DNA from 4 places in the Streptomyces sp. SX-6 genome. Region 4 is predicted to be linked to each of the others. Evidence: riboswitches for the same ligand, from Rfam matches in the RefSeq annotation. Region 4 holds a riboswitch; each other region holds the start of a gene.

Region 1 (7,648 bases), on a different contig from region 4:
AGACGGCGTCGCTCATGCCGGGGTTCCGTTCTCGTTGTCGTTCTTTCCGGAGCGCTCCCGGATGGCCCGGACGATGCCGGAGAAGTCCTGTCCGGCGCCGTCGCCCTCGGCGAACGCCGCGTACAACTCCGCCGCGCGCAGGCCGAGTTCCGCGTCGACCGCGCCCGCGCGGGCCGCGTTGGCCGCGAGCCCGAGGTCCTTGGCCATCAGGGGCGCGGCGAAGCCCGGCGCGTAGTCCCGGTTGGCCGGGCTGCCCGGGACCGGGCCCGGCACGGGGCAGTTGGAGGTGAGCGCCCAGCACTGGCCGGAGGCGGTGGAGACGACGTCGAAGAGGGCCTGGTGCGTCAGGCCGAGGCTCTCGCCGAGGACGAACGCCTCGCTGACGGCGATCATCGAGACGCCCAGGATCATGTTGTTGCAGATCTTGGCCGCCTGGCCCGCACCGGCGGCCCCGCAGTGCACGACCTTCCTGCCCATCGCGGACAGCAGCGGTTCGGCCAGGGCGAAGGCCTCCGCGTCGCCGCCGGTCATGAAGGTGAGCGTGGCGGCCTCGGCACCCGTGACCCCGCCGGAGACCGGTGCGTCGAGCGACCGGTGGCCCGCGGCTACCGCGGCCTCGTGGGCGGTCCGGGCGTCGGCGACGTCGATGGTGGAGCAGTCGATGAACAGGGTGCCGGGTCGCGCGGCGGCGAGGAGCCCCTCGTCGCGGTAGAGGGCGAGGACGTGCCGGCCGGCGGGCAGCATGGTGATCACCACGTCGGCGCCGGCGACGGCCTCCGTCGCGGACGCGGCCGCCTCGACGCCCGTACCGGCCGCAGTGGCCAGCAGGTCGGGGACCAGGTCGTAACCGAGCACCCGGTGCCCGGCCTTGACGAGGTTGGCGGCCATCGGGCCGCCCATGTGACCGAGGCCGATGAAGGCGATGACGTCGCTCACCGGGGCACCTCCTGCGTCGAAGTCGAATCGGTGCCGGCCAGCCGGAGTTCACGCTCGCCGAGCGGGGCGAAGAAGCGTTCCACGTCCGCGTCGGTGACCTCGGCGAGCGTGGCGGGGGACCAGCGGGGGGAGCGGTCCTTGTCGATCACCTGGGCACGGATGCCCTCGACCAGGTCCGGCGAGGCCAGGGCCGCGCAGGAGACGCGGTACTCCTGCGCCAGGACCCGCTCCAGGGAGCCGAGTTGCCGGGCACGGCGCAGGGAGGCCAGGGTGACCTTCAGCGCGGTGGGCGACTTGGTGCGCAGCGTCGCGGCGGCTTCCTCGGCTGCCGGGGCGCCGTCGGCGAGCAGCCGCTCCACGATCGTCTCGACTGAACCGGCCGCGTAGCAGCGGTCGATCCACTCCCGGTGGGCGCCGAGCTCGCCGGGCGGCGCCTCGGCCGTGTACCGGGCGAGGACGTCGTGCACGGAGGCGTGGGCGAGGTCGTCGAGCAGGCGGGGCAGGAGCTCGGACGGCACGAAGTGGTCCGCGAGCCCGCACAGCAGGGCGTCCGCCGCGCCCACCGCCGTGCCCGTCAGCGCGAGGTGGGTGCCCAGCTCGCCGGGGGCGAGGCCGAGCAGATACGTGCCGCCGACGTCCGGGACGAAGCCGATGCCCGTCTCCGGCATGGCGACGCGCGAGCGCTCGGTGACGATCCGCACGCTGCCATGGGCCGAGACGCCGACGCCGCCGCCCATCACGATGCCGTCCATGACGGCCACGTACGGCTTGGGGTAGTGGGCGATCGCCGAGTTGAGCCGGTACTCGTCCCGCCAGAAGTCCGCCGACGCCGAGCCCCCGGTCCGCGCGTCCTCGTGGATGGACCGGATGTCGCCGCCGGCGCACAGGCCGCGTTCGCCGGCGCCGGTGATGACCACGGTCTCGACGGCCGCGTCCTTCTCCCATTCCGCCAGGGCCTCGTCGATGCGGCGCACCATGGCATGGGTGAGCGCGTTGAGAGCCTTCGGCCGGTTGAGGGTGATGTACGCGGCGCGTCCCTCGGTGCGCAGCAGGACCGTCTCGTCGTCGGTGGTCATCGCGTCGCCCCCGTCAGTCCGCGGGCCACGATGAGTCGCATGATCTCGTTGGTTCCTTCCAGGATCTGGTGCACCCTCAGGTCGCGGACGATCTTCTCGACGCCGTACTCGCTGAGGTAGCCGTAGCCGCCGTGCAGTTGCAGGGCCCGGTCGGCGACCGAGAAGCCCGTGTCCGTCGCGAACCGCTTGGCCATCGCGCACAGCTGCGCCGCCTGCGGCAGCTTCCGGTCCAGGGCGTCCGCCGCCTGCCGTACCAGCGCTCTGGCCGCGGTGAGTTCGGTCGCCATGTCGGCCAGCCGGAACTGCAGGGCCTGCGCGTCCAGCAGCGGTGCCCCGAAGGCCTCCCGGTCCTTGAGGTACGCCAGGCTGCGGTCGAGCGCGTTCCGCGCGCCGCCGAGGGAGCAGGAGGCGATGCCGAGCCGGCCGCCGTTGAGCCCGTTCATGGCGATGCGGAAGCCGTCGCCCTCGGCTCCGAGGCGGCGGTCGGCCGGGATGCGGACGCCGTCGAGGATGACCTGCCGGGTGGGCTGGGCGTTCCAGCCCATCTTCTTCTCGTTGGGCCCGAAGGACAGGCCCGCGTCGTCGTGCCGGACGACGAAGGCCGAGATGCCGCGCGGCCCGTCCCCGCCCGTACGGGCCATCACGATGTAGAGGTCCGAGACCCCGGCACCGGAGATGAACTGCTTGACGCCGGTGAGGACATAGTGGTCGCCGTCGCGCTCGGCGCGCGTGCGCAGCGCGGAGGCGTCGGAGCCGGCGCCGGGTTCGGTGAGGCAGTAGCTGCCCAGTGAGTCCATCGAGCACAGCGCCGGCAGCCAGCGGGCGCGCTGGGTTTCGTCGCCGTACTGGTCGATCATCCACGCGACCATGTTGTGGATCGACAGATAGCCGGCGATGGACGGGCAGCCGGTGGCCAGCGCCTCGAAGATCACCACGCCGTCGGAGCGGGTGAGGCCGGAGCCGCCCGACTCCTCGCGCACGTAGATGCCGCCGAGGCCGAGGCCGGCGCCCTTGCGCAGGGTGTCGACGGGGAAGTGCTTGTCCTGGTCCCAGGCGATGGCATGCGGGGCGAGGTGTTCCTCGGCGAAGTCCAGGGCCGTCTCGGCGAGCGCGAGCTGGTCCTCGGAGAGCAGGGTGTCGTCGTTCATCGCCGTCATCCCATCGTGGGGATGGTGAAGCTCGCGCCCTCCTTGACCCCGGAGGGCCAGCGCGAGGTGACGGTCTTGGTACGGGTGTAGAAGCGGATCGAGTCCGGGCCGTGCTGGTTGAGGTCGCCGAAGCCGGAACGCTTCCAGCCGCCGAAGGTGTGGTACGCGACCGGCACCGGGATCGGCACGTTGACGCCGATCATGCCGGTGTTCACCCGGCGGGTGAAGTCCCGGGCGGTGTCCCCGTCCCGTGTGAAGATGGCCACGCCGTTGCCGTACGGGTGCTCGCTCGGCAGGCGCAGAGCCTCCTCGTAGTCGGCCGCGCGGACGACGCAGAGCACCGGACCGAAGATCTCCTCCTGGTAGATCCGCATGTCCGTGGTGACGCGGTCGAAGAGGGAGGCGCCGGCGAAGAAGCCGTCCTCGTGGCCGGGAAGGACGAATTCGCGTCCGTCGACGACGAGTTCGGCGCCCTCCTCGGTGCCGATGTCCACATAGCGGCGTACGCGGTCGAGCGCGTCGCGGCTCACCAGCGGCCCGAAGTCGGCCCCGGGGTCGTCGGAGCGGCCGATGCGCAGCGCGCCGATGCGCTCCTTGAGCTTGGCGACCAGGGCGTTCGCCGTCTCCTCGCCGACGGGCACGGCGACCGAGATGGCCATGCAGCGCTCGCCCGCGGAGCCGTAGCCGGCGCCGATGAGGGCGTCCGCGGCCTGGTCGAGGTCGGCGTCCGGCATCACGATCATGTGGTTCTTGGCGCCGCCGAAGCACTGGGCGCGCTTGCCGTGCGCGGCGGCGGTGGCGTAGATGTGCGCGGCGATCGGGGTGGAGCCGACGAAGCCGACGGCCTGGACGCGCGGGTCCTCCAGCAGCGTGTCGACCGCTTCCTTGCCGCCGTTGACGACGTTGAGCACACCCGCCGGCAGCCCGGCCTCGAGGAAGAGCTCCGCGAGCCGCAGGGGCACGGACGGGTCGCGCTCGGACGGCTTGAGGATGAACGCGTTGCCGCAGGCGATCGCGGGCGCGGCCTTCCACAGCGGGATCATCGCGGGGAAGTTGAACGGGGTGATCCCCGCCACGACGCCCAGCGGCGCCCGCAGCGAGTGGACGTCGATGCCCGTGCCCGCGTTGTCGGTGAACTCGCCCTTGAGCAGGTGCGGAATGCCGGCGGCGAACTCGACGACCTCGAGCCCGCGCTGGAGGTCGCCGTGCGCGTCGGCGACCGTCTTGCCGTGCTCGGCGGACAACATCCGGGCCAGGGAGTCCCGTTCGCCCTCCACGAGCTGGAGGAACTTCATCAGGACGCGGGCCCGGCGCTGCGGGTTCCACGCGGCCCACTCGGCCTGCGCCTTCACCGCGTCGTCGATCGCGGCTGTGGTCTCGTCGCGCCCCGCCAGGGGCACCCTCGCCTGCACCGCGCCGGTGTTGGGGTCGTGGACATCGCCGAACAGCCCCGATGTTCCGGATATGTGCTTGCCGCCGATGAAATGGGTGAGTTCACGAACCATGAACAGCTTGCTCCCGTCAGGTGGGATCCGGGGATGGCACGGCAGGCCCGGCGGCGTCACCGGGTACGGTGCGCGCGCACGGAACAGCCGCGGGACGCGAAGGCGGGCGATTCGCCGGAGAGTTCCGGAGAGTTATGGACGCACGGACGTTCCCGTGCGTTCCGGAGGATCGCCGCGGTCGTGGGTGAGGACCGGTGCCATGCGTGTCTGCTCCATCCTCGTGGAAACACGGAACATGCCGCGGCCGGTATCCTGACTCCCGGATCACCGCATGCCGCCAGCCTTCCCGACGCGACGCGTCAGTGGCGTGCGCGCAACGGCACACTCCCCGGTCACAGTGGCGGGACCGTTCCGGATTCGCACCGGCTTCCCTGCACCGCGGGCCTTGGTCACGAACATATAGTTGGACGTCCTAGTAAGTCCACCCCCTGCCGGCCCCGGCCCCGGCCCCGGCCCCGACCCCAGCCCCTGACGCCGGCAGGCCGGATCCGGCCGTACCCGGAAATGGCTGGATCGCGGAAGTGCCGAAGGGTGCCGGGGCTTGGGAGGATGCGACCCGCTGTCGACGCGACCAGTGAGGGGAACGGCCATGACCGCTGTCATCACGCCTCAGGAACTCCACGCGCGCTACCAGAACACGTTCGGCCGGGCGGGCGGATATCTGCCGCGGAACCCGCTCGCCATCGACGAATTCCAGAAGAGCCTCGCCCAGCGCGCGGCGGACCTCAAGGAAGAACTCCACCCGGCCGTACAGGAGATGGCCGAGCTCATCCACTCCGACGGCATCGTCCGGAAGTACGTGTCCGAGATGATTGCCCAGGTCCCGGACGCGCACCGGCACATCGCCGACCTCGACGCGTTCGTCCAGTACCTCAACGTCGTCGTCAAATGGGCACCCTCGTACGACCGCGACCCGATGAAGCTGATATCCCTGCCGATGTCCGCACTCGTCGGCTACATGCGGCTGACACCGTCGGGCAATGTCGCCTTCCGCCTCCCGCAGTTCAACGACAAGCTCCGGGTGATCCTCCGGGCGTGGTGTCAGTATCTGGACAGCCCGGAGAGCGCGCATGTGCTGAACACCCGGAACTGGTTCTCGCAGCCGGCCGTCGAGCTCAACAAGCTCTACGAATACGAGTGCTGGGACCACCGGACGGAGGAGCACTGGGGCTTCACGTCGTACAACGACTTCTTCCACCGCCCGGTCAAGATGCAGGAGTTCCGTCCGCTCGCGGGGGAGGGCGATCCCTCGGTCATCGTCGCGCCGAACGACGGCACGGTCTACAACATTCAGCGCGGTGTGTCCCGGAGCGCGGACTTCTGGCTCGAGGAGCAGTACTCACTCCAGGACATGCTGCACGCCCCCGAATGCGGGAGCGAACACGTCAGCAGGTTCGTCGGGGGCGACGTGTACCAGTCGTTCCTCTCCGTCAACAGCTACCACCGCTGGAACGTCCCCGTGGACGGCACGATCAGGCATCTGGAGAAAGTGCCGGGCCTGATGTTCAGCCACGTCGAGTCCGAGACCCCCGACCCCACGACCTGGACCCACTCGCAGAGCTACCAGGCCCACGTCAACAGCCGTGGCCTCGCGTTCATCGAATGCGGCCCCGAACTGGGCAACCGCTGGGTGTGCGCCGTCGTGATCGGCATGGACGAGGTCTCCTCCATCTCCTGGTCGGTCGGCGTGGGCGACACCGTCCAACGCGGCCAGGAACTGGGGTACTTCAGCTACGGCGGCTCCAGCATGGCCCTCGTCTTCGAGCAGGGCGTCGTCGACGAGTTCGCCGTGCCGTACAACGACCCCCACACGCACCCGGACGACGGCCCCACGGTCTTCGTGAGGTCGCAGATCGCACGGGCGCGATAGCCGCCCGTACCTCCGTGCCCTCGCCGTCCGCGGACGGCGAGGGCACGGTCGGGTCAGGGTTCACGTGTCACGTAGAGGAATTCGGGCCCGTAGTGCATCTTGCCGGAGTGGCCCGGCACGGGAATCTTGACGAGGACGCGCGCAAGTGTACGCAAATTGCCCATCGACTTGATGGCACTCATCACGAGCGCGGTGCGCTTGTCCTTCTCATTCTCCTTCGTGTACCAGACCGCTTGCAGTGAGCGCAGCATCGCGCTGTAGTGGGCGTTGAACTCGTCGAGGATGATCTGGACTTCCTCGGACGGGGGCTCTCCCGGACTGCCGGACCAGCCGCCGTACGGAACTGTGCCCATGGGATAGGACGCGGGCATTTTGATGGCCGCGCCCTTGAAGTCCCAGGTGGGCTTCTTGCCGTTGGAGATCTTCTTGAGCTTCTGGCCGTGATAGAGCTCGCGGAAGACGTAGTAGTGGGCCAGTTCGCCCGGCTTGCCGGGGTAGGGGTTGTCGGGGGAGGCGTTGGTGCCCTCACCCTGCTTCATGATGATGTCGAGCGCCTTGTCGGCCTCCTTCCATGTGCGGATCGGGCCGATCTTGTTCCCCTCGCCGTGGTTCTTCGACAGGTCGAACTCCATCTGCGGAGTCCAACTGCCCGTGAAGAGTTGCTGGTTGTTCTCCAGCACTCTCCGGATTTTGTCGTAGAAAGCGCCGATCGAGGTCCACGTCTCCTTGTCCGCGCTGACGGCGAGCGGGCGGTCGGGCTTCTCGATCTCCGAGTACATTTCAGCGGTCTTCTTGTCGAGCCCGCCGAGGTACACGGTCAGCTTCGGCCGGACGCCTCCGGGCAGAGGGTCCGGATACTTCGGCACCACCTCGGCGTTGGCCACGACGGGCTTGCCCCCGATGGCACTGAGGACGTTGCCGACCAGTCCGAAGTGCGACATCTCGTCGAAGATGATTTCCCGGATGGCATGGTGGACCTCCTTGTCCTTCGCGTCCTTGGGGTTCTTGATGGACCACATCCCGCAGGAGTACGGCGGGATCGTCGAGAGTTCGAGCATCAGGGCCAGTTGGAGGGACTGCTTCAGCCAGGGTTCACCGCATTTGATGTCCTCC
Region 2 (7,648 bases), on a different contig from region 4:
CCCGGGGTCTCCGCGTACGAGCTGCTCGACCGGGCGGGCACCCCCGACGGGGTACGGGCCCTGCTGGTCATGGGCACCAACCCGGTCGTCTCCGCACCGCGCGCCGCCCATGTCACCGACCGGCTGCGGGCGTTGGACTTCCTCGCCGTCACCGACGTCGTGCGCTCCGAGACCGCCGAGCTGGCCGACGTCGTACTGCCCGTCGCCCAGTGGGCCGAGGAGACCGGCACCCTCACCAACCTCGAGGGCCGCGTCATCCTCCGCCAGGCCGCCCTCGCCCCGCCGCCCGGTGTCCGTACCGACCTGTACGTTCTCCATCAACTCGCCGCCCGGCTCGGGGCGGAACGCGGCTTCCCCGACGACCCCGAGGCCGTCTTCGGTGAACTGCGGCGCGCCTCGGCGGGCGGGCCCGCCGACTACGCGGGCATCGACTACGACCGCATCCGGGCCGAGGACGGTGTCTTCTGGCCCTGCCCCAGTTCTCAACACCCCGGTACTCCGCGGCTTTTCCTCGACCGCTTCGCCACCCCCGACGGCCGGGCCCGCTTCGGCGGGGTGCACCACCGGCCGCCGGCCGAGGAGACCGACGCCGACTACCCGCTGCACCTCACCACGGGCCGGGTCACCGCCCAGTACCAGAGCGGCGCCCAGACCCGGCGGGTCGCCGAGCTCAACGCCGCCGCCCCGGGGCCGTTCGTCGAGCTGCACCCGCGCCTCGCCGAGCGGCTCGGCATCACGGACGGGGACCCGGTGGCGGTCACCAGCCGGCGCGGCCGGGCCCTCGCCCCCGCCAGGGTCACCCCCGGCATCCGTCCCGACACCGTCTTCATGCCCTTCCACTGGGACGGCGAGGGCCGGGCCAACACCCTGACCAACCCCGCCCTGGACCCCGTCTCGAAGATGCCGGAGTTCAAGGTCTGCGCCGTAAAGGTGGAAAGGGTCGAGAAGGCATGAGTACCGCCCGGCGCATCGCCGTCGTCGGTGCCGGGATGGCGGCGGCCCGCTTCGGGCGGCAGCTGCTCGACCAGGCACCGTACGGCAGCGTGGAGTTGACGCTGTACGGCGACGAGCCCCACGCCCCGTACAACCGCACCCTGCTCGCCGAGGTCCTCGTCGGACGGTACGACGCCGGCGCCATCGGGCTGCCGTACGGGACCGGCGCCGTGCTCCGCACCGGCGCGGGGGTCGCCGCCATCGACCCGGCCGCGCGGACCATCCGCCTCGCCGACGGCACCACGTCCCCCTACGACGAGCTGGTCCTCGCCACCGGCGCGGAGCCGGAGCAACCGCCCGAGGGCGCCCACGCGTTGCGCACCCTCGACGACTGCCGCCGGATCGCCGGCCGGGCCCGTACCGCCGGGCGGGCCCTGGTGATCGGCGGGGGAGTGCTCGGCGTCGGCGTCGCCCGGGCGCTCACCGCCCTGGGGCTGCACACCGAGATCGCCCACGCCGGGCCCTGGCTGCTGGAGCGGCACCTCGACGAGGAGTCGGCACGGATGCTGCACCGGCACCTCGCCGCCCTGGGCGTCGTCACCCACCTCACCGTCCAGCCCACCGACATCAAGCGCTGGTCGGACGCCGATCTGGTCGTCGCCGCCTGCGGGGTACGGCCCCGTACGGCCCTGGCCCGTGCCGCCGGGCTCCGGGTGCGCCGGGGCATCGTGGTCGACGACCGCCTCGCCACCTCCGCACCGCACGTGTACGCGATCGGCGACTGCGCCGAACACCGCGGAACCGTCCACGGCCAGGCCGGACCGGCGTGGGCGCAGGCCGACGTGCTCGCCGCCCGCCTGTCGGGGGCCGGCCCGGGTGCCCTCTGCACCGGCACCCGGGCCGTGACCCGCCTGACGGCGGGGGAGCTGAGCCTGGCCGCCTTCGGTGATCCCCGCACGGACGGTGCCGCCGACCGCGACGTGGTGGTCGTCACCGACACCACCCGGGGCACCTCGAAGCGGCTCGTCCTCGACGGCGACCTGCTCGTGGGCGCCGTCCTCCTCGGCGACCTCACCGCCCTCGGCGACCTCACCGCCCTCGGCGATCTCGTCCGCACCTGGCGCCGCGAAGAACCCCTGCCCGCCGACCCGTTGAGCCTGCTCATTCCTGAAGGAGCCCGTACATGACGGAGAAACGCCTGGTCCTCGTCGGGCACGGCATGGTCGGCCAGCGCTTCCTCGAGGCCCTCCACGACCGGCCGGCCCCCTACGCGGTGACCGTGCTCGCCGCCGAACCCCGGCCCGCGTACGACCGGGTCCGGCTCACCTCCGCCTTCACCGGCACCTCCGCCGAGGAACTCTCCATGTGCCCGGCCTCCTTCCTCGAGGAGCACGCCATCGACCTGCGCCTCGGCGACCCCGCCGTGGCCGTCGACCGCACCGAGCGCGTCGTCACCACCGCCTCCGGCGACCGGGTCCCGTACGACGTGCTCGTCCTCGCCACCGGCTCGTACCCCTTCGTCCCGCCCGTGCCCGGACACGACGCCCCCGGCTGCCACGTCTACCGGACCATCGAGGACGTCGACGCCATCCGCGAACACGCCGCCGGGGCCAAGACCGGTGCCGTCGTCGGAGGAGGACTGCTCGGGCTCGAGGCGGCGGGGGCGCTGCGCGCCATGGGGCTGGAGACCCATGTGGTGGAATTCGCGCCCCGGTTGATGGCCCTGCAGATCGACGACGCCGGAGGCGCCCTGCTGCGCCGCAAGATCGAGGACCTGGGCGTCGCGGTGCACACCGGGGCCGGGGCCGAACGGATCGAGACCGGCGCGGACGGCACCGTGCAGGCCATGGCGCTCTCGGACGGCACCGTGCTCACCACCGGCCTCGTCGTCTTCTCGGCGGGCGTACGGCCCGAGGACCGGCTCGCCCGCGCGTGCGGCCTGCCCGTCGGCGACCGCGGCGGCATCGTCGTCGACACCGCCTGCCGCACCGCCGACCCGCACATCTGGGCCATCGGCGAATGCGCCCGCGCCGCCGACGGCAAGGTCTACGGCCTCGTCGCCCCCGGCTACGCCATGGCCGAGACCGCCGCCCGGCAACTGCACGAGCAGAGCGGCGAGTTCACCGGCGGCGACACCTCCACCAAGCTCAAGCTCCTCGGCGTGGACGTGGCCAGCTTCGGCGACGCCCACGGCGCCACGGAGGGCGCGCTCGACGTCACGTACGCCAACAGCCGCGCCGGCGTCTACAAGAAGCTGGTCATCGGCGCGGACGGCGCCCTCCTCGGCGGCGTCCTCGTCGGCGACACCGACGCGTACGCCACCCTGCGCCCGCTCGTCGGTACGGGAACCCCGCTGTCCGTTCCGGCGGAACAGCTGCTGCTGCCCGCCCCCGCTGGCGGAGGCGCCGCCCCGCTCACGGACGATGCCGTGGTCTGCTCCTGCCACAACGTCGACAAGGGCACCATCCGGGCGGCCGTCACCGACAAGGGGTGCGCCTCCGTCGCCGCAGTGAAGAAGTGCACCAAGGCCGGTACGGGCTGCGGCAGTTGCGAGAAGCTGCTCGGGACGATCGTGACCGAGGAGCTCGCCGCCACGGGCGTCGAGACCGCCCGGGGGCTGTGCGAGCACTTCACCCACACCCGCGCCGAGCTCTACGAGATCATCCGGGTCAAGGGGATCAGCAGTTTCGGCCGCCTCCTCGCCGAACACGGCACCGGGGACGGCTGCGCGGTCTGCAAGCCCGCCGTCGCCTCCATCCTCGCCCAGCTCGGTGACACCCCCTACATCCTCGACGGCGAACAGGCCGCGCTCCAGGACACCAACGACCACTTCCTCGCCAACCTCCAGCGCAACGGCTCCTATTCGGTCGTGCCGCGCATCCCCGGCGGCGAGATCACCCCGGCCGGGCTCATCACCATCGGGGAGATCGCCAAGGACTACGGCCTCTACACCAAGATCACCGGCGGGCAGCGCATCGACCTGTTCGGCGCCACCGTCGACCAGCTCCCCGCCATCTGGCGCCGCCTGGTCGACGCCGGGTTCGAGTCCGGCCACGCCTACGGCAAGGCCCTGCGCACCGTGAAGTCCTGCGTCGGGCAGACCTGGTGCCGCTACGGCGTCCAGGACTCCGTCGCCCTCGCCATCGAACTCGAGCTGCGCTACCGGGGACTGCGCTCCCCGCACAAGATCAAGGCGGCCGTCTCCGGCTGCGCCCGCGAGTGCGCCGAGGCACAGAGCAAGGACTTCGGCGTCATCGCCACCGCCGAGGGCTGGAACCTCTACGTCGGCGGCAACGGCGGCATGACCCCCCGCCACGCCGACCTGCTGCTCAAGGACGCCGACCACGCCACCCTCATCCGCACGGTCGACCGCTTCCTGATGTTCTACATCCGCACCGCCGACCGCCTCGAGCGCACCGCCCGCTGGCTGGAACGCCTCGAGGGCGGCCTCGACCACCTGCGCGCCGTCGTCGTCGACGACGCGCTCGGCATCGCCGGCGAACTCGACGAACTGATGGCACGCCATACCGCCGACTACCAGGACGAGTGGGCCGCCACCCTCGCCGACCCCGAACGGCTGCGCCGCTTCGTCTCCTTCGTCAACGCCCCGGGCACGCCGGACCCCTCCGTGCGCTTCCTGCCCGAGCGCGGCCAGATCCGCCCGGCCGTCCCCGCCGGCCCGAACACCGAGGTGCGTGCGTCATGACCGACACCGTCCAGCCCGCCGGGCGTACCGCGCAGCCGCCGCCGGACGCCCTCGTCGAGATCGGCCACGGCTCCGAGTGGACCGCCGTCTGCCGCTACGGCGACCTCACCCCCGGCCGGGGCGTCACCGCGCTCGTCGGCGGGGAGCAGGTCGCCCTCTTCCGGCACACCACCGGCGACCTCTACGCCCTCGCCAACCAGGACCCGTTCAGCGACGCCTGCGTCATCTCCCGCGGCCTCACCGGCAGTCGGGACGGCGCCCCGACCGTGACGTCGCCCATGTACAAGCAGACCTACGACCTGCGCACCGGTGCCTGTCTCGACGAGGACACCGCACCCGACGGCTCCCCGGCCGCCCTGCGCACCTGGACCGTACGCACCAGCGGCCCCCCGGTTCCCGTGCGGGGCACCGTGCCCGAATGGCGGCCCGAGGACCCCGAGTTCTGGGAGCGCACCGGCGCCCGCACCGCCCGGCGCAACCTGGTGCTGTCCGTCCTCACCGAGCACATCGGCTTCTCGGTGTGGAGCATGTGGTCGGTGCTCGTCCTTTTCCTGGGCCCGCAGTACGGCATCGACCCCGCGGGGAAGTTCACGCTCACCGCCGTGCCCACCGCCGTCGGCGCGGTCCTGCGGCTGCCCTACACCCATGCGGTGGCCCGCTTCGGCGGACGGAACTGGACCGTCATCAGCGGCCTGCTCCTGCTGCTGCCCACCGTGTTCCTGGCCGTCGTGCTGCGGCCCGGCGTCTCGTACACCACGCTGCTGGTCACCGCCGCCGTGGCCGGGGTCGGCGGAGGCAACTTCGCCTCGTCCATGGCCAACATCAACGCCTTCTACCCGCAGCGCCTCAAGGGCCGGGCGCTGGGCATCAACGCGGGCGGCGGCAACCTCGGCGTGCCGGCGGTCCAGCTCGTCGGCCTCCTCGTCCTCGCCACCGCGGGTGCGGGCCACCCCCGGCTGCTGCCGCTGTGCTACATCCCGCTGATCGCGCTCACCGTCGTCGCCGCGGCGCGGTGGATGGACAACCTGCCGGTCCGCCACCGGCATCCGGCCCTGCGCGAGATCACCCGCGACGGCCACACCTGGCTGCTCTCGGTGCTCTACCTCGGCACGTTCGGCTCGTTCATCGGCTTCGGCTTCGCCTTCGGGCAGGTCCTCCAGGTGCAGTTCCAGGACCAGTTCGACACCCCGGTCAAGGCCGCCTACCTCACCTTCCTCGGCCCGCTGCTCGGCTCGCTCTCCCGCCCGCTGGGCGGCGCGTGGGCCGACCGGCACGGCGGTGCCCGGGTGACCGTCGCCGTCTTCGGGGCCATGGCGGTCTCCGCCGCGCTGATCCTCGTCGCCGCCCAACAGGGCCTGGTCGCCGTCTTCTTCGCGGGCTTCGTCGCGCTGTTCGTCCTCAGCGGCATCGGCAACGGCTCCGTCTACCGCATGATCCCCGCCCTCCACCACGCCAAGGCGCTGGCCGCGGCCCAGGCGGGCACGGACCCGGCCGCGGCACATGCCGCGGCCGAGCGGCGGGCCGCCGCCCTGATCGGCCTCGCGGGCGCCGTCGGCGCCCTCGGCGGCCTGCTGGTCAACATCGCCTTCCGCCAGTCCTTCCTCGCCACCGGCAACGGCGAAGCGGCGTACGTCGCCTTCCTCGCCTTCTATGCCGTCTGCGCCCTCCTCACCCTGGCCGTCCGCCGCGGCTCCGGTGTGTCCGGCAGGTGAACAGGGCTGTTCCGCGCACCGGTCAGCACCTAGGCTGACCGGTGCAGCTGGTTCGCCCTGCCCGCCAGGCAGGCGCGTCGCAAGAGGGAATCCGGTGGGAATCCGGAACTGCCCCGCAGCGGTGAGCGGGAACGACCGCCGTCATGAGCACTGGGCCCGTAGGGACCGGGAAGCGACGGTCAGTAGGTGTGCGCCATGCACGCGCCCGCGAGTCCGAAGACCTGCCGCTGCCCGTGCGCGACCAGTGCGCACGGAAGGTCCGGTGACCTCGAGGGCGGGTCGGCGCGCGCAGCACCGCGGTGTGCGGTGTCAGCCGTACCCTTCGCGCCCCCGGTCGTCCCCGGGCCTCCTGGGCAACTCGCGAAGGAGAGTTCCATGACCCGCAAGACCGCGGCCGCGGCAGCACGGGCCACCGTGTACGGCTATCCCCGTCAGGGCCCCGACCGGGAACTGAAGAAGGCCGTCGAGGGCTACTGGAAGGGCCGGGCGGACGCCGACGGGCTGCGGCGGACCGCCGCCCGACTGCGGGCCGCCACCTGGCGCGGCCTCGCCGCCACCGGGATCCACGAGGTCCCGACCGGCGACTTCTCGTACTACGACCACGTCCTCGACACCAGCGTCATGGTCGGCGCCATCCCCGCCCGCCACCGGGCCGCCGTCGAAGCGGACGCCCTGGACGGCTACTTCGCGATGGCGCGCGGGACCAAGGACGCGGCGCCGCTCGAAATGACCAAGTGGTTCGACACCAACTACCACTACCTCGTGCCGGAACTGGGCCCCGGCACCGTCTTCGCCGCCGACTCCCGCAAGCAGGTCGGGGAGCTGAAGGAGGCCCTCGCCCTAGGTCTCACCGGACGCCCCGTGCTCGTCGGCCCGGTCACCTACCTCCTGCTCGCCAAGCCCGCCCCCGAAGTGGCGCCCGGCTTCGACCCGTTGACCCTGCTGGACCGGCTGCTGCCCGTCTACGCCGAGGTGCTCGCCGACCTGCGGGCCGCCGGCGCCACGTGGGTGCAGCTCGACGAGCCCGCCCTCGTCCAGGACCGCACCCCGGCCGAACTGAACGCCGCAGCCCGCGCCTACCGTGAACTCGGCGCCCTCACCGACCGCCCTCAGCTCCTGGTCGCCTCCTACTTCGACCGGCTCGGCGAGGCACTGCCCGTCCTGGCCAAGGCCCCCGTCGACGGGCTCGCCCTCGACTTCACCGGCCGCGCCGCCGCCAACCTCGACGACCTCGCCGCCGCCGGCGGCCTGCCCGGCAAGCGGCTCGTCGCCGGAGTCGTGGACGGCCGCAACGTAT
Region 3 (7,648 bases), on a different contig from region 4:
CGAGCACGAGGCCAAGGTGTCCAAGCTCGCCTCGCTGCTGGTGAAGGTCGGGGCGCTGGTGTTCGTGCTCACCATGGACAAGACGGTGGCGATCAACTTCCAGCTGCTGGGCGGGATCTGGATTCTCCAGACCGTGCCCGCACTGGTGGGCGGGCTCTTCACCCGCTGGTTCCACCGGTGGGCGCTGTTCGCCGGGTGGGCGGTCGGCATGGCGTACGGGACATGGCGGGCGTACGAAACGCCGAGCGCGACGCAGGATCACTTCGGCAATACGAACCTGATCCCTTTCATCGGGGAGAAGGGGTATATCGGCCTGACCGCGTTTGTGCTGAACGTGGTGGTGGCGGTGGTGCTGACGCTGGTGTTCAAGGCGGCGAAGGTCCCCGACGGGGTGGACCGGACCTCACCGGAGGACTACACGGCGGATCGGCCGCTCCGGACGACGACGGCCGGCTGACCGGACCGCTGCCCGCCTCCCGGGAACGACGGATCCGGGAGGCGGGCCACCAGTTCGCGCCGCCCGCCAGGGTCATGACCGCCGGTACCAGCAGGGCGCGCACCAGCGTGCAGTCCAGGATGACGGCCACCGCCAGCCCGAAGCCGATGAGTTGGAGCATCACCAGGTCGCAGGCGGCCAGCGAGGCCATCACCACGGCGAAGACGAGGGCGGCGGAGGTGAACAGCCGGCCGGTGCGCTGCAGGCCGGTGGCGACGGCGAGCGGGGTCGGCGTGCCCCGGCGGTGCTCCTCCAGGATGCGGGAGAGGAGGAAGACCTCGTAGTCCATGGAGAGGCCGAAGGCGGTGCAGAACATCACCGCCGGAATCACCACGTCCGTGATGGCGGGGCCTCGCAACGGGCCGATCACGGCTTCCAGGCAGCCCTGTTGGAAGACGGCGACGATGATGCCGAAGGTGGCGGCCAGGCTGAGCGCGTTCAGCAGGACGGCCTTCACCGGCACCAGCACGCTGCGGGTGTAGGCGAAGAGCAGCAGCAGGGTCGCTGCCACGGTGAGCAGCACGGCGAGCGGCATCGGGCCGGTCAGGGTGTCCTCGGTGTCGGTCAGCCGGGCGCCCGACCCGCCCACCAGGGGCGTTACGGGCGCGGGTTCGGCCCGGAGCCGCTCGGTCAGCCGGCGTCCGGCGGGGGACAGCGGGGAGTCCGGACCGCCGGGCTCGACGCTCAGCCGTGTCCCGGCCGGGCCGGTGAAAGCCGCCGCTTCGGGCCCGGCCTCGGCGACGCGCCGCCCGTCGCGGTAGACGCCGGTGGCGGTCGCCACCTGCCGTACGCCGGGGAGGCCGGACAGCCGGGAGGCGTAGTCGTCCACCGCGGGCTCCTCGGGAGCGGAGCGAAGTGCCGCGCGGGAGTGCTCGGTTGACGGCGGCAGTACGTGGACGTCCGGCAGCACCACATCAGCCGTGTTGTCGCTGAGGTCGGGGAAGTCGGTGCGCAGCTGCTGGGATGCGCGGGCCACCGGTGAGGAGCCGGGCAGGATGCGCTCGTCGTACATGCCGAACCGGACCTGGATGCCCGGCGAGGCGAGCAGGCCGAGCAGCAGCAGGGTGCCCAGGGCGACCGGCGCGGGCCGCCGGGTGACCCACAGCGCCAGCCGGTACCAGCGGCCCTCCGCCACCGGCCTGCGGACATCGGACCGCCAACGGGCGAACGGGTCCCAGCAGTTGACGCGCTCTCCCAGGAGCACCAGCAGCGCGGGCAGCACCAGGAACGCCCCGGCGGCCGAGCAGACCGCGACCACCGCGCCGCCCAGCGCGAGGGAGCGGGTCAGCGGCAGCGGGAAGACCGTCAGCGCGCCCAGTGCGGCGGCGACGGTGGTCGCGGAGAAGGCCACCGCCCGGCCCGCGGTGCGCATGGCATGCGCGGCGGCGGTCACCGGCTGCGCCCCGTCGGCGAGTTCCTCGCGGTAGCGGCTGACGATCAGCAGGCAGGAGTCGACCGCGAGGCCGAAGCCCAGCGCGGTGGCGATGTTGAGGACGAACATGGACACCGTCATCAGCTCGCTGAGCACCCGCAGCAGCGCGGTCGTGGCCAGTACGGCGAAGGCGCCCACCACGACCGGCAGCAGGGCCGCGACCAGGCTGCCGAAGACCCACAGCAGGACCAGCAGCACCAGCGGGGCCACGATCATCTCGGCGATCATGGCGCCCTGGGTGCTGAGGCGTTCCATCTCGGAGAACAGGGCGGATTCGCCCGCCACCGCGATCCGCAGCGTTCCTCCGCCGTGGCTCGTCTCGCGCTCGGTCACCGCCTTGCTCGCCTGCCGCACCGCGCGCTCGTCACCGGCGAAGCGCACGGCCAGTACGGCGCTGTGTCCGTCGCGGCCGCGGAACTCGGGCTGGTGCTGCGGCCAGTAGCCGTGCACCCAGGCGACGCGCGGGTCGGTCGCGAGGCGGGCCGTCAGCTCCCTTCCGGCGGCCTCGGCTTCAGCGGCGTCGACGGATCCCTTCGCGGTCGCGAGCAGCAGCAGGTGGGGCTGGCCGGCGTCGAAGCGGTCGGCCAGCAGGGCGTCGGCCCGGGTGGACTCGGCGTGAGCGGGCGTCCAGCCGCCCGGCGCCAGCCGCTCCCCGACCCCGCGACTGCAGAGCCCGGCGGCCAGGGCCACCAGGGCGAGCAGCAGCAGGGTGCACAGGGCGCGGCGGCGCGTGCGGAAGGCCATCACATGGGCGTCCTTCACGGGGGTCGGACGGGCCGTTGATCAATCGCTCCGTAGATTAATCACAACATGCCGGAAATCGGACACATTACTCCGTCAGGGCGCGTCGCACGGGATGCCCGCGGTACCGCATACACGGCGAGGAGCGGCCCGGAATTCCTCCGGGCCGCTCCACCGCGCGGTTTTTTGATGGGGTGTCAGGGGCCGGGAGAGAGCGAGGGGGGTGCGCTCTCTCCCGGCGAATGTGTCCCGGCCGGTCCCGGCGTACTAGCCCTGGAACCACTGGAGGGCGTAGTTGAACAGGCCGGTCGCGATGTCGAAGAACGTGGAAAGCATCTCGGGACTCCTTCTTTCTCGGTGATCACCGGGTGCCTGGTGATCGGTGTGGACGAGACGATCGTGTCCGGCCCGCCCGGCCCGGGACATCCGCATATGTCCGCAGGATTTCTGCGGGTTCTCCGCAGAAAATTGAAGTTTTGACATTCGCCGGGAATTCCGACGGTTGACAAATTTGGCCACTACATCGGAAGGTGAACGCGTTCGCGAGGGCGGCAAAGCAAGCAGTCGTGATTTCCCTCGTGGTTCCCGAAAGGCGATGTATCGATGGACGGTCCCGTGAGAGTGGTCCTGGCCGAGGACCATCCGACCGTACGAGCCGGAACCCGGGCGTTCCTGGAACCCGAAGGTTTCATCGTGGTCGGGGAAGCCGCCTGCGAACGCGAGGCACTCAAGATCGTTTCTGAGCAGCGGCCCGATGTGCTGATGCTGGACATGAGGCTGGAGTCGGGACTGGCCCTCAAGGCCATTCCCCAGTTTCTCGCGGCCGCACCCGGGATGGGAATTCTCGTGCAGAGCTGCTACGAGGACCGCGCCATCATCTGCGGCGCGCTGGCCGCGGGCGCCTCGGGCTATCTGCTGAAGAGCAGCCCCGTGACCGAACTGGTCGTGGCGGCGCGGGCGGTGGCGTCCGGAGGGCGGTACGTACAGCCCTCGCTCGGCGCCGGACTCGCCCGTGCCCAGGGCCGGGAGGCAGAGCTGCCCCTGCGGGAGCGGCAGGTCCTGGGCCTGCTGGCCGAGGGCCACACCAACCGCGAGGTGGCCGCACAGCTCGCTGTCAGCATCCGCACGGTGGAGAGCGTCAGGGCCGCCCTGCGCGCCCGGCTGGGCCTGATCACCCGGGCCGACCTCGTCGCGTACGCCCGGCAGCACCGCTCCGCCGATGCGTAGCGGAACCGCCCGGCCGACCACTGCACAGCAACGCCTCGGCGTCGCCGCCGGCATCTGCGCGGCGATCACCCTGGTCGGCTTCGTGGCCTACGCGGTCAATTTCTTCGCCGGCGACCGGCTGCCGCCCCGGGCGGTCGCGGGCCCGAACGTCGCCCTGGGCACCGCCGTCCTCGCTCTGCTGGCCTGGGACATGCGGCGCGCCCGCCGGCTGATGATCCTGGTCTGCTGCGGGTTCACGGCCCTGAGCGTGGACCGGTGGTCGCATTCCGCGCTGACGGACTACGCGGCCATGGGGTTCCTGCTGGCGGCATCGGCGTACGCCGTCCCGGCCTGGCCCGAGCTGAAGCTGGTCCTCAGCCGTGGACGCGCCAGCGCGATGGTGGAGCGGCAGGAGCACCACGCCGGTCTACTCGCGGGCGAGTTGCACGACGAAGTCCTCCAGCTGCTGGCACTGACGCGGCGGCGGCTCGACGCGGCCCGCCTGCTGGACGATCCCCGTGCGCTGCGCGCGGCGATGGAGGACGCCTCCCTCACCCTCGACGAGCAGGCCGGCACGCTGCGCCGCATCATCACCACCGTGAGCCCGTCGACCGTCCGGGGGCTGGGGCTTGCCGAGTCCGTCACATCTCTCGCCGGACAAGTCGCCGCCGAGAACGGGCTCACGGTGGACGTGGACGTCCAGGGAGACCGTCCCCACGCGTGTGCAGTGGAGAACGGCGTGAACCTGGCCGTCTACCGGGTCGCCCAGGAAGCACTCACCAACGTGGTCAAGCACGCCGATGCCCGGCACGTCAGCATTACCCTTATATGTCGCGACGACGGCATCGCCCTCACCGTCACCGACGACGGACGCGGCCTCGGGCCGAACGCGCCGAGGCCCACCGAGGGATACGGCATGCAGGGCATGCGCTGGCGCTGCGAGGCGTACGGCGGCACGTTCGGCGCCAGGAGCGCCGGCGCCCTCGGCGGGACGGTCGTACGGGCCGTGTTCCCCCTGCGCATCCGCCGCAGAAGCCGGGCCGCCCGGAGCTGACCGGCAGGTCTACGCTTTCGCGAACTGCCGCGCCGCATAACACATTCCGCTACCACTTCATGACGCGACGACACAACATGTGGGGGTGCTCGCGCCCCCCGGCACTAGATGTATGCTCGTCCTCGCTGTCGTCGCAGGGGAATCCGGTGGGAATCCGGAACTGTCCCGCAACGGTGTATGTGTACGGATATCCGCACCTCAAGTCCGAGGACCTGCCGGCAGCGCGCCCCCGTCCGAGCCCCACCGGCCCGGCGGTCGGGTGTCGAATGACGTCCGGGCCTCGCGGGTTGGGCCGAGGGACGCTGCGCGCATGCCCGGGAGCGATCCGGCATGCCCGTACGCGCCCGTCGAGCACTCCCGCCCGGCCCCCAGCCGAGCGAGTGGAGAGCACTGTGACCATCGCGCCCGCAGATCCGGTTTCAGCGGAAGCGACCGGCGGTCCCGGGACCGCGCTGCTGCGCACCCTGACCGAACTGACCGCCGATCTGCCCGCCACCGACCCGGGCAAGGTCGCCGCCGCCGCGCTGCGCGGCCGGCACCCCGGTTCGGACGAGGCCGAGTTGCGGTCGCTGGCCACCGAGGCCTCCGCCGGCCTCATCGGCGAGGAGCCGGAGTACTCCAAGCTCGCCGCGCGCCTGCTCACCCTCGCCATCGCCGAGGAGGCCGCCGGACAGGGCGCCGTCTCCTTCTCGGCCTCCGTCGCCGTCGGGCACCGCGAGGGCCTGATCGCGGACGACACCGCCGCGTTCGTGGCGGCCCACGCCGAGCGCCTGGACTCCCTCGTGGACGCCGCCCTCCTCGACGGCGCCGACGACCGCTTCGGCTACTTCGGCCTGCGCACGCTCCACAGCCGTTACCTCCTGCGCCACCCGATCACGCGCGACGTGATCGAGACGCCGCAGCACTTCCTGCTGCGCGTGGCCTGCGGTCTGGCGGAGGACCACTCCGTCCGGGCCCTCGAGGACGTCGCCGAGCTCTACCGGCTCACCAGCACGCTCTCGTACCTGCCCTCCTCCCCCACGCTCTTCAACTCCGGCACCCGCCACCCGCAGATGTCCTCGTGCTACCTGCTGGACTCGCCGCTGGACGAGCTGGACTCGATCTACGACCGCTACCACCAGGTGGCCCGCCTGTCGAAGCACGCCGGCGGCATCGGGCTCTCCTACTCCCGCATCCGCTCGCGCGGTTCGCTGATCCGCGGCACCAACGGGCACTCCAACGGCATCGTGCCGTTCCTGCGCACGCTCGACGCCTCGGTCGCGGCCGTCAACCAGGGCGGCCGGCGCAAGGGCGCGGCCTGCGTCTACCTGGAGACCTGGCACGCGGACATCGAGGAGTTCCTGGAGCTGCGGGACAACACGGGCGAAGAGGCCCGCCGCACCCACAACCTCAACATCGCGCACTGGATCCCGGACGAGTTCATGCGCCGGGTCGAGGCCGACGCCGACTGGTCGCTGTTCTCCCCGGCGGACACCCCGGACCTGGTCGACCTCTACGGCGACGAGTTCGACGCCGCGTACCGCGCGTACGAGGCCGCGGGCAAGGCCGTCAAGACCATCCCGGCGCGGGTGCTGTACGCGCGGATGATGCGCACCCTCGCGCAGACCGGCAACGGCTGGATGACGTTCAAGGACGCCGCCAACCGCACCGCCAACCAGACGGCCGAGAAGGGCAAGGTCGTCCACTCGTCCAACCTCTGCACGGAGATCCTCGAGGTGACGGACGACGGCGAGACCGCCGTCTGCAACCTCGGCTCCGTCAACCTCGCCGCGCACCTCGGTGCCGACGGCGAGATGGACTGGGAGAAGCTGGACCGCACGGTCCGTACCGCGGTGACGTTCCTCGACCGCGTCGTGGACATCAACTTCTACCCGACCGAGCAGGCGGGCAACTCCAACTCCCGCTGGCGGCCGGTCGGTCTGGGCCTGATGGGCCTGCAGGACGTCTTCTTCCGCCTGCGGCTGCCCTTCGACTCGGCCGAGGCGAAGGAGCTGTCCACCCGGATCTCCGAGCGCATCATGCTCGCCGCGTACGAGGCCTCCGCCGACCTCGCCGAGCGGCACGGCCCGCACCCGGCCTGGTCCGCGACCCGTACCGCGCGCGGCGTGCTGCACCCCGACCACTACCCGAACGCCGTGGCCGGATGGGCGGACCGCTGGGAGGCGCTGCGCGCCCGTATCGCCACGGTCGGCATGCGCAACTCGCTGCTGCTGGCCATCGCGCCGACGGCGACCATCGCCTCGATCGCGGGCGTGTACGAGTGCATCGAGCCGCAGGTCTCCAACCTCTTCAAGCGCGAGACGCTCAGCGGTGAGTTCCTCCAGGTCAACACCTACCTGGTCGAGGACCTGAAGAAGCTCGGCGTCTGGGACCGCACGACCCGTGACGCGATGACGGACGCCAACGGCTCGATCCAGGACATGGGTTGGATCCCGAAGGAGGTCCGCGACCTCTACCGCACCGCGTGGGAGATCCCGCAGCGCTCCCTGATCGACATGGCCGCGGCCCGTACGCCGTACCTCGACCAGAGCCAGTCGCTGAACCTCTTCATGGCCTCGCCCACCATCGGCAAGCTCAGCTCGATGTACGCGTACGCCTGGAAGCAGGGCATCAAGACCACGTACTACCTGCGGTCGCGCCCGGCGACCCGGATCGCCCGCGCCGCTTCGGGCGCCACGACCATCCCGGTGCAGCAGGCCGCGCCCGACGCGGACGCCAT
Region 4 (7,648 bases):
GTGCATGTACGAGCTGTAGAAGAGCGGGTCGCCCTCCGCGAGGACCGCGACCGTACGGCCCGCGTCCAGGTGCGCGGCGAGACGGGCGGCGGCCTCCTCGTAGAACTCCTCCATCGCGCCCCGGTAGCCGCCGGGGTGGTCGGTGGTCTCCGTGGTGACGGGGTAGACCAGCCGCTCCTCGATGTGGTCGGCGCGCAGGTGCCGTTCGGCGATCGAGCGCGCGATGCTGCGGCCGTGCCGGGCGCTGTGGTACGCGACGACGTCGGCGGAGGAGATGACCTCGACCGCCCGTACGGTCATCAGGGACGGGTCGCCGGGGCCGAGCCCCACGCCGTACAGCCGTCCCGTGGTCGAAGGCTGCTCGCTCATTCTTCCTCGCTCGCTATCGCGTTGATCGCCGCGGCGGCCATCGCACTGCCGCCGCGCCGCCCCCGCACCACCAGGTACTCCAGCCCCAACGGGCTCTCGGCCAGCGCCTCCTTGGACTCGGCGGCGCCTATGAACCCGACCGGGATGCCGAGCACCGCCGCCGGGCGCGGTGCGCCCTCGGCCACCATCTCGAGCAGCCTGAAGAGCGCGGTGGGGGCGTTGCCGACGGCCACGACCGCGCCGTCGAGCCGGTCCCGCCACAGTTCCAGCGCGGCGGCGCTGCGGGTCGTGCCCATGCGCCGGGCCAGTTCGGGCACGGACGGGTCGGCGAGGGTGCACAGCACCTCGTTGTCCGCGGGCAGCCGCTTGCGCGTGACACCGCTGGCGACCATGTTCGCGTCGCACAGGATCGGCGCACCCGCCAGCAGGGCCTCGCGGGCGCGGGCCACCACCTGCGGGGAGTAGGCCAGGTCCCGTACGAGGTCGGTCATCCCGCAGGCGTGGATCATACGGACCGCCACCCGGCTCACGTCCGGCGGCAGTCCGCCGAGGTCGGCCTCGGCGCGGATGGTGGCGAAGGACTGGCGGTAGATGGACGCGCCGTCCTTGTCGTAGTCGAACACTGTGCCCTCGTTCATCGTGTGGTACGGGCCGCCGCCACCGCGTCGGCCAGGTCTGTTGCCGTCACCGTGCGCGCCGTCCCGTCCGGCGCGGTGACCTGGTAGCCGTCGCCGGTCGCCAGTACGTCGGCCCACGCGCCACCGGGGTGGCCGCAGCGCCGCTCGCACCCGGACCAGTACACCGGCAGTACGCCCGTCCCACCAGGGCGCATGGCGGTGAGACAGGCGGTCGCGTCCGCCCGTACGTCCGCGCGGGACTTGGCGCAGCCGGGCCGTCCGGCACAGGCGCCCGCGCCGTGCCACGGGGAGGCGGGGGAGGTGACGAGGCCGGCGGCCGCGAGGTCCGCCAGGCGGGCCGGGTCGGCGCCGGGCAGGACGATGCCGCGCCAGGGGGTCACCCGGAGTTCACCGTGCGCGGCGCGGATCACGTGCCGCCACTGCGCGGTGGTCAGCCGGCCGAGCGGCGCGGCCACGTACAGGGCGCGGGCGACGACGCCCGGTTCGGGTGGGGAGCCTACAGGTAGGTCAGTGGAGGGGAGCGGTGAGGAGGGGATGCCTGCCGCCGCGAGCCGGTCCGTCAACCGGTCGGTGCGCGGCCGTTGTTCGGCGGGCAGCTCCCGTACGCGCCAGGCCTTGCTGCCGTGCTCGCGCAGCGCGGCGAGGAACTCGCCCGCGGCCAGGGCGGCGGCGCGGGGCGCGTGCTCGGCGGCGATCCGCAGGGTCGTCGCTCCGAGGCGGAGGACGGCGCGGCCGTCCGTGTCTGCGATCAATGTCACATCGGGGGCGAGGGCGGCGATGTCGCCGCGGCCGTCGTCCAGGCCGAAGAGGAAACGGCCGGACAGAGCCGACAGTTCGGCTTCGTCGGTGGACAGGAGTGCGTCAAGGGCGCGTGCCCACGCCTGTACATCCGCTGCGTCCACGGGAGTCGGACCGTCCAGGCCGCACAACGGAGAAGCCAGGATGTTCCGGACGCGGTCGTGCCGGTCCGACGGCAGCAGCCCGGCGGCGCGCAGCCGCCCGCCGAGGTCCGCGCCGCAGCCGTCGGCGAGGCCGCGCAGCTGCACATTGCCGCGCGAGGTGAGGTCGAGCCGACCGTCACCCAGCTCGTCGGCGGCGTCCGCCAGCACCATTGCCTGACGTGGCGTCAACAAGCCTGCGGGCAGCCGGACTCGGGCCAGCGAGCCGTCGTCCGCGGCGTGCAGCCGCAGCGCACCGGGGCATGCGTCACCGCGCTCGCGGACGGTCGGTTCGCCCCGGTCCGCGGGGGGCTGGGGGGAGACGGACATGGCGGCGAGCATACCGAGGCACTCCGGCGGACGCCCTGGTCACGGGGGCGGGCCCGCCCGGGCCCGCGCCGCGGATCGCTACTATGGCGCTCATCGCCCAAGACGGCGCCAGGGGAGGAAGCCGGTGAGACTCCGGCACGGTCCCGCCACTGTGAGCACGGCAGCGATGCCGCGCGAGTCAGGAACTCCCGCCGTCTTCCCACTGCCCGGGGCGCGGACCCCGAGGAAGGCCTGCCGCAGCATGCGCATGTTCCGGTCCCGCGCACGGACGACCCTCGAAGCACTCGCACTCGGGAGCGCCGCGTGATCCTTCTCCTGTCGACGTCCGACACCGACCTGCTCAGCGCCCGCGCGGCCGAAGGCCCGGTCCCGTACCGGCTCGCCAACCCCGCACGGCTTCCACTCGACGAACTGCCCGCCCTGCTGGAGGGCACCGAGCTCGTCGTCGTCCGACTCCTCGGCGGCATCCGCGCCTGGGAGGAGGGGCTCGGGCAACTGCTCGCCGGCCCGCGGCCGGTCGTCGTCCTCACCGGCGAACAGGCCCCCGACGCCCAGCTGATGGAGGCCTCCACCGTCCCCGTCGGCATCGCCGCCGAGGCCCACGCCTACCTCGCCCACGGCGGCCCCGCCAACCTCGAGCAGCTCGCCCGCTTCCTCTCCGACACCGTGCTGCTCACCGGCCACGGCTTCGCGCCCCCGGCCGCCGCCCCCTCATGGGGCGAGCTCGAGCGCGCCCCCAAGCCCGGGGCGAGCGGCCCGACGGTGGCCGTGCTCTACTACCGCGCCCACCACATGAGCGGCAACACCGGCTTCGTGGAAACCCTCTGCGGCGCCGTCGAGGACGCCGGGGGCCGGGCGCTCCCGCTGTACGTCGCCTCCCTGCGCGCCCCCGAGCCGGAGCTGATCGAGGCCCTGCGCGGTGCCGACGCCGTCGTCACCACCGTCCTCGCCGCGGGCGGCACCAAGCCCGCCGAGGCATCGGCCGGCGGCGACGACGAGTCCTGGGACGCCGGCGCCCTGGCCTCCCTCGACGTCCCCATCCTCCAGGCCCTGTGTCTCACCGGCCCGCGCAGCGCGTGGGAGGAGAACGACGAGGGGCTCTCCCCGCTCGACGCCGCGACCCAGGTCGCCGTGCCCGAGTTCGACGGGCGCATCATCACGGTGCCGTTCTCCTTCAAGGAGGTCGACGCGGACGGCCTGCCCTGCTACGTCGCCGACGCCGAACGCGCCGCCCGCGTCGCCGGGATCGCCGTCCGCCACGCGCGGCTGCGCCACATCCCCGCCGCCGAGAAGCGCATCGCGCTCGTCCTCTCCGCGTACCCCACCAAGCACTCCCGCATCGGCAACGCCGTCGGCCTCGACACCCCCGCCAGCGCGGTGGCGCTGCTGCGCCGGCTGCGCGCGGAAGGCTATGACTTCGGTACCGAGGAGGTCCCGGGTCTCGCGTCCGGCGACGGCGACGAGATGATCCGCGCCCTGATCGAGGCCGGCGGCCATGACCAGGAGTGGCTCACCGAGGAGCAGCTCGCCCGCAACCCCGTCCGCATCCCGGCCGCCGACTACCGGCGCTGGTACGCCGAACTCCCCTCCGAACTGCGGGAGTCCGTCGAGGAGCACTGGGGCCCGGCGCCCGGCGAGATGTTCGTCGACCGCAGCGCCAACCCCGAGGGCGACATCGTCCTCGCCGCCCTGCGCCGCGGGAACCTGCTGATCCTCATCCAGCCGCCGCGCGGCTTCGGCGAGAACCCCATCGCCATCTACCACGACCCCGACCTGCCGCCCTCGCACCACTACCTGGCCGCCTACCGCTGGATCGCGGCCTCCCGCGAGGACGGCGGCTTCGGCGCCGACGCGATGGTCCACCTCGGCAAGCACGGCAACCTCGAGTGGCTGCCGGGCAAGAACGCCGGCCTGTCCGCCGCCTGCGGCCCCGACGCGGCGCTCGGCGACCTGCCGCTCGTCTACCCCTTCCTCGTCAACGACCCCGGCGAGGGCACCCAGGCCAAGCGCCGTGCGCACGCCACGCTCGTCGACCACCTCGTGCCGCCGATGGCCCGCGCCGACTCCTACGGCGACATCGCGCGCCTCGAGCAACTCCTCGACGAGTACGCCCAGATCTCGTCCATGGACCCGTCCAAGCTCCCGGCGATCCGCGCCCAGATCTGGACCCTGATCCAGGCGGCGAAGCTCGACCACGACCTGGGCATGGACGACCGCCCGGAGGACGACGGCTTCGACGACTTCCTCCTGCACGTCGACGGCTGGCTGTGCGAGGTCAAGGACGCCCAGATCCGCGACGGTCTGCACGTCCTCGGCGGCGCTCCCACCGGTCCCGAGCGCGTCAACCTGGTGCTGGCCATCCTGCGCGCCCGGCAGATCTGGGGCGGCACCACCGCCCTGCCCGGACTGCGCGAGGCCCTCGGCCTCGACGAGTCCGCCGCCACCCGCACCACCGCCGACGAGGCGGAGGAGAAGGCCCGCGCCCTGGTCCAGGCCATGGAGGACGCGGGCTGGGATCCGGCCGCCGTGCCCACCGGGCACGGCGAACAGGTCGCCGCCATCCTGGACTTCGCGGCCCGCGAGGTCGTACCCCGCCTGGCCGCCACCACCGACGAGCTCGACCACGCCGTGCACGCCCTCGACGGCGGTTTCGTACCCGCCGGCCCCTCCGGCTCGCCGCTGCGCGGCCTGGTCAACGTGCTGCCGACCGGCCGCAACTTCTACTCGGTCGACCCCAAGGCCGTGCCCAGCCGCCTCGCCTGGGAGACCGGCCAGGCCCTGGCCGACTCCCTGCTGGAGCGCTACCGCACCGACGAGGGCACCTGGCCCGAGTCGGTGGGCCTGTCCCTGTGGGGGACGAGCGCCATGCGCACCGCCGGCGACGACGTCGCCGAGGCGCTGGCCCTGCTGGGCGTCCGCCCGGTGTGGGACGAGGCGTCGCGGCGGGTGACGGGGCTCGAGCCCGTCACCCCCGAGGAGTTGGGCCGTCCCCGCATCGACGTCACCCTGCGCATCAGCGGCTTCTTCCGGGACGCCTTCCCGCATGTGATCGGCCTGCTGGACGACGCCGTCCGGCTCGTCGCCTCCCTGGACGAGCCCGCGGACACGAACTTCGTCCGCGCCCACGCCCAGGCCGACCTCGCCGAGCACGGCGACGAACGCCGCGCCACCACCCGCATCTTCGGCTCCCGCCCGGGCACGTACGGCGCCGGCCTGCTCCAGCTCATCGACAGCCGCGACTGGCGCACGGACGCGGACCTCGCCGAGGTCTACACGGTGTGGGGCGGCTACGCCTACGGCCGCGGCCTCGAGGGCCGCCCGGCGCGGGCCGAGATGGAGAGCGCGTACAAGCGCATCGCGGTCGCGGCGAAGAACACCGACACCCGCGAGCACGACATCGCCGACTCCGACGACTACTTCCAGTACCACGGCGGCATGGTCGCGACCGTACGGGCCCTCAAGGGCACCGCCCCGGCCGCGTACATCGGCGACTCCACCCGGCCCGAGACGGTCCGCACCCGCACGCTCGTCGAGGAGACCTCCCGCGTCTTCCGCGCCCGGGTCGTCAACCCCCGCTGGATCGAGGCCATGCGCCGCCACGGCTACAAGGGTGCCTTCGAACTCGCCGCCACCGTGGACTACTTGTTCGGCTACGACGCCACCACCGGCGTCGTGCCCGACTGGATGTACGACAAGCTCACCCAGACCTACGTCCTCGACCCCGAGAACCGCGCCTTCCTCCAGGAGGCCAACCCCTGGGCGCTGCACGGCATCGCGGAGCGGCTGCTGGAGGCCGAGAGCCGCGGTATGTGGGCCAAGCCCGACGCCGAGACGCTGGAGGCGCTGCGGCAGGTGTTCCTGGACACGGAGGGTGAGCTGGAGGGCGAGGACTGACCCGGCCCTTCCCGTCACCGACAGTGGGGCCCGCCGGTCCCGCTGTCGGTGGCAGCCCGTAGGGTGATCGGGAAGGAACAACAGTCTGTAACAGGGGAACGGGGATTGAGCACCATGGCTCGTAAGCACAGCGTCGTGATGGCCGCCGCCTGCGTGGCGGCAGCGGTGGTGGGGCTCTCGGCGTGCGGCGGCAAGAGCGACAAGTCGTCCGCGAGCGACAAGGCGAGCCCGTCGGCTTCCGCTCAGCAGGAGCAGAAGCCGGCCGACAGCGGTCTGGACAAGCTCTCCGCGAAGGAGATATCCGACAAGGCCAAGCAAGAGCTGATGTCGGCCCAGTCCCTGCGGATGAAGATGGAGCAGACCGAGGGCACCAAGGCGATCAAGGCCGACCTGGCCATGGACCGCCAGGGCAACTGCGCCGGGACGATGTCCAACAGCGGCGCCAACATCGAGGTGATCAAGGTCGGCGACCGGGTCTGGATGAAGCCCGACGACGCGTTCTGGAAGCAGCAGGGTGCGGGCGAGGAGGGCGCCAAGCTCTTCAAGGGGCGTTACATGACCGGCGGCACCAGCAACCCGAAGCTCAAGGACTTCGCCCAGATGTGCAACCTGACAGTGCATCAGGCGTCTATGAGCACCGACACCGGGGGCGACGCGGGAATGACCAAGGGCGCGCCCACCACCGTCAACGGCCAGCAGGTCATCCCGGTCACCAGCAGCAAGGGCACGACCATCAACGTGGCCGCGACGGGCAAGCCGTACCCGGTCCTCCTCGTCAAGAAGGGCAAGGGCACGGTGGCCTTCTCCGACTTCGACAAGCCCGTCCCGACGAAGACCCCGTCGCCGGACGAGACGATCGACATCGACAAGATGAAGCAGGGCTTCTAAAGCAGGGCTTCAAGGGCGCCGGCGGGGCGCCCGGCACGTACGTGCGCCCCGCCGCAACTCCCGTTTTGAGTCGGCCTGCTGCCGCTCAGTAAGATCGCTCGAATGATCATCACAAGACGGCTCGCGGCGGGCGTGTGCGCCCTGCTCGCCGCGTTCGCCGGGGGCATCGCACCGGCGAGCGCCGCCGACGGACCCCCCAAGGACAGCCCGAAGGTCGAGCTCGTGCTCGACGTCAGCGGCTCGATGCGCACCCGCGACGTGGACGGCGGATCGCGCATGGCGGCCGCCAAGCAGGCGTTCGACGAAGTCATCGACGCCGTGCCGGACGGCGTGCGGCTCGGTATCCGCACCCTCGGCGCCCACTACCCCGGCGACGACAAGACCATCGGCTGCAAGGACAGCAAGTCGGAGTACCCGGTCGGCCAGGTCGACAGGACCGAGGCCAAGACCGCCGTCGCCGCCCTGCAGCCCACCGGATGGACGCCCATCGGGTACGCGCTGCGCGGCGCCGACGAGGACCTGGGCACGGACGGCGGCACCCGCCGCGTGGTGCTCATCACTGATGGCGAGGACACCTGCGGCCAGCCCGAC

The links. A riboswitch is a leader RNA that binds a small molecule or an ion and turns the genes downstream of it on or off. The one in region 4 is predicted to bind cobalamin.
Region 1: linked by a shared signal. The riboswitch ahead of ACV530_RS03580 (CoA-acylating methylmalonate-semialdehyde dehydrogenase) and the one ahead of cobN (cobaltochelatase subunit CobN) in region 4 are both predicted to bind cobalamin.
Region 2: linked by a shared signal. The riboswitch ahead of metE (5-methyltetrahydropteroyltriglutamate--homocysteine S-methyltransferase) and the one ahead of cobN (cobaltochelatase subunit CobN) in region 4 are both predicted to bind cobalamin.
Region 3: linked by a shared signal. The riboswitch ahead of ACV530_RS20115 (ribonucleoside-diphosphate reductase subunit alpha) and the one ahead of cobN (cobaltochelatase subunit CobN) in region 4 are both predicted to bind cobalamin.

Annotation. Positions count from the first base shown of each region.
Region 1 is NZ_JBTHHU010000002.1:320,158-327,805, reverse strand. It holds gene ACV530_RS03600 (enoyl-CoA hydratase) at 1-16, opposite strand, end outside; gene mmsB (3-hydroxyisobutyrate dehydrogenase) at 13-936, opposite strand; gene ACV530_RS03590 (enoyl-CoA hydratase/isomerase family protein) at 933-2,012, opposite strand; gene ACV530_RS03585 (acyl-CoA dehydrogenase family protein) at 2,009-3,169, opposite strand; gene ACV530_RS03580 (CoA-acylating methylmalonate-semialdehyde dehydrogenase) at 3,166-4,665, opposite strand; cobalamin riboswitch at 4,891-5,061, opposite strand; gene ACV530_RS03575 (phophatidylserine decarboxylase associated domain-containing protein) at 5,255-6,535, shown strand; gene ACV530_RS03570 (ferritin-like domain-containing protein) at 6,589-7,648, opposite strand, start outside.
Region 2 is NZ_JBTHHU010000026.1:96,905-104,552, forward strand. It holds gene ACV530_RS26625 (molybdopterin oxidoreductase family protein) at 1-954, shown strand, start outside; gene ACV530_RS26630 (NAD(P)/FAD-dependent oxidoreductase) at 951-2,120, shown strand; gene nirB (nitrite reductase large subunit NirB) at 2,117-4,639, shown strand; gene nirD (nitrite reductase small subunit NirD) at 4,636-6,351, shown strand; cobalamin riboswitch at 6,382-6,594, shown strand; gene metE (5-methyltetrahydropteroyltriglutamate--homocysteine S-methyltransferase) at 6,727-7,648, shown strand, end outside.
Region 3 is NZ_JBTHHU010000015.1:145,926-153,573, reverse strand. It holds gene mctP (monocarboxylate uptake permease MctP) at 1-457, shown strand, start outside; gene ACV530_RS20135 (MMPL family transporter) at 366-2,672, opposite strand; gene ACV530_RS20130 (hypothetical protein) at 2,937-3,101, opposite strand; gene ACV530_RS20125 (response regulator) at 3,273-3,896, shown strand; gene ACV530_RS20120 (sensor histidine kinase) at 3,889-4,929, shown strand; cobalamin riboswitch at 5,013-5,163, shown strand; gene ACV530_RS20115 (ribonucleoside-diphosphate reductase subunit alpha) at 5,322-7,648, shown strand, end outside.
Region 4 is NZ_JBTHHU010000006.1:5,933-13,580, forward strand. It holds gene ACV530_RS09115 (precorrin-2 C(20)-methyltransferase) at 1-369, opposite strand, end outside; gene ACV530_RS09120 (precorrin-8X methylmutase) at 366-1,007, opposite strand; gene ACV530_RS09125 (ferredoxin-like domain-containing protein) at 1,004-2,287, opposite strand; cobalamin riboswitch at 2,346-2,485, shown strand; gene cobN (cobaltochelatase subunit CobN) at 2,579-6,169, shown strand; gene ACV530_RS09135 (hypothetical protein) at 6,284-7,057, shown strand; gene ACV530_RS09140 (VWA domain-containing protein) at 7,160-7,648, shown strand, end outside.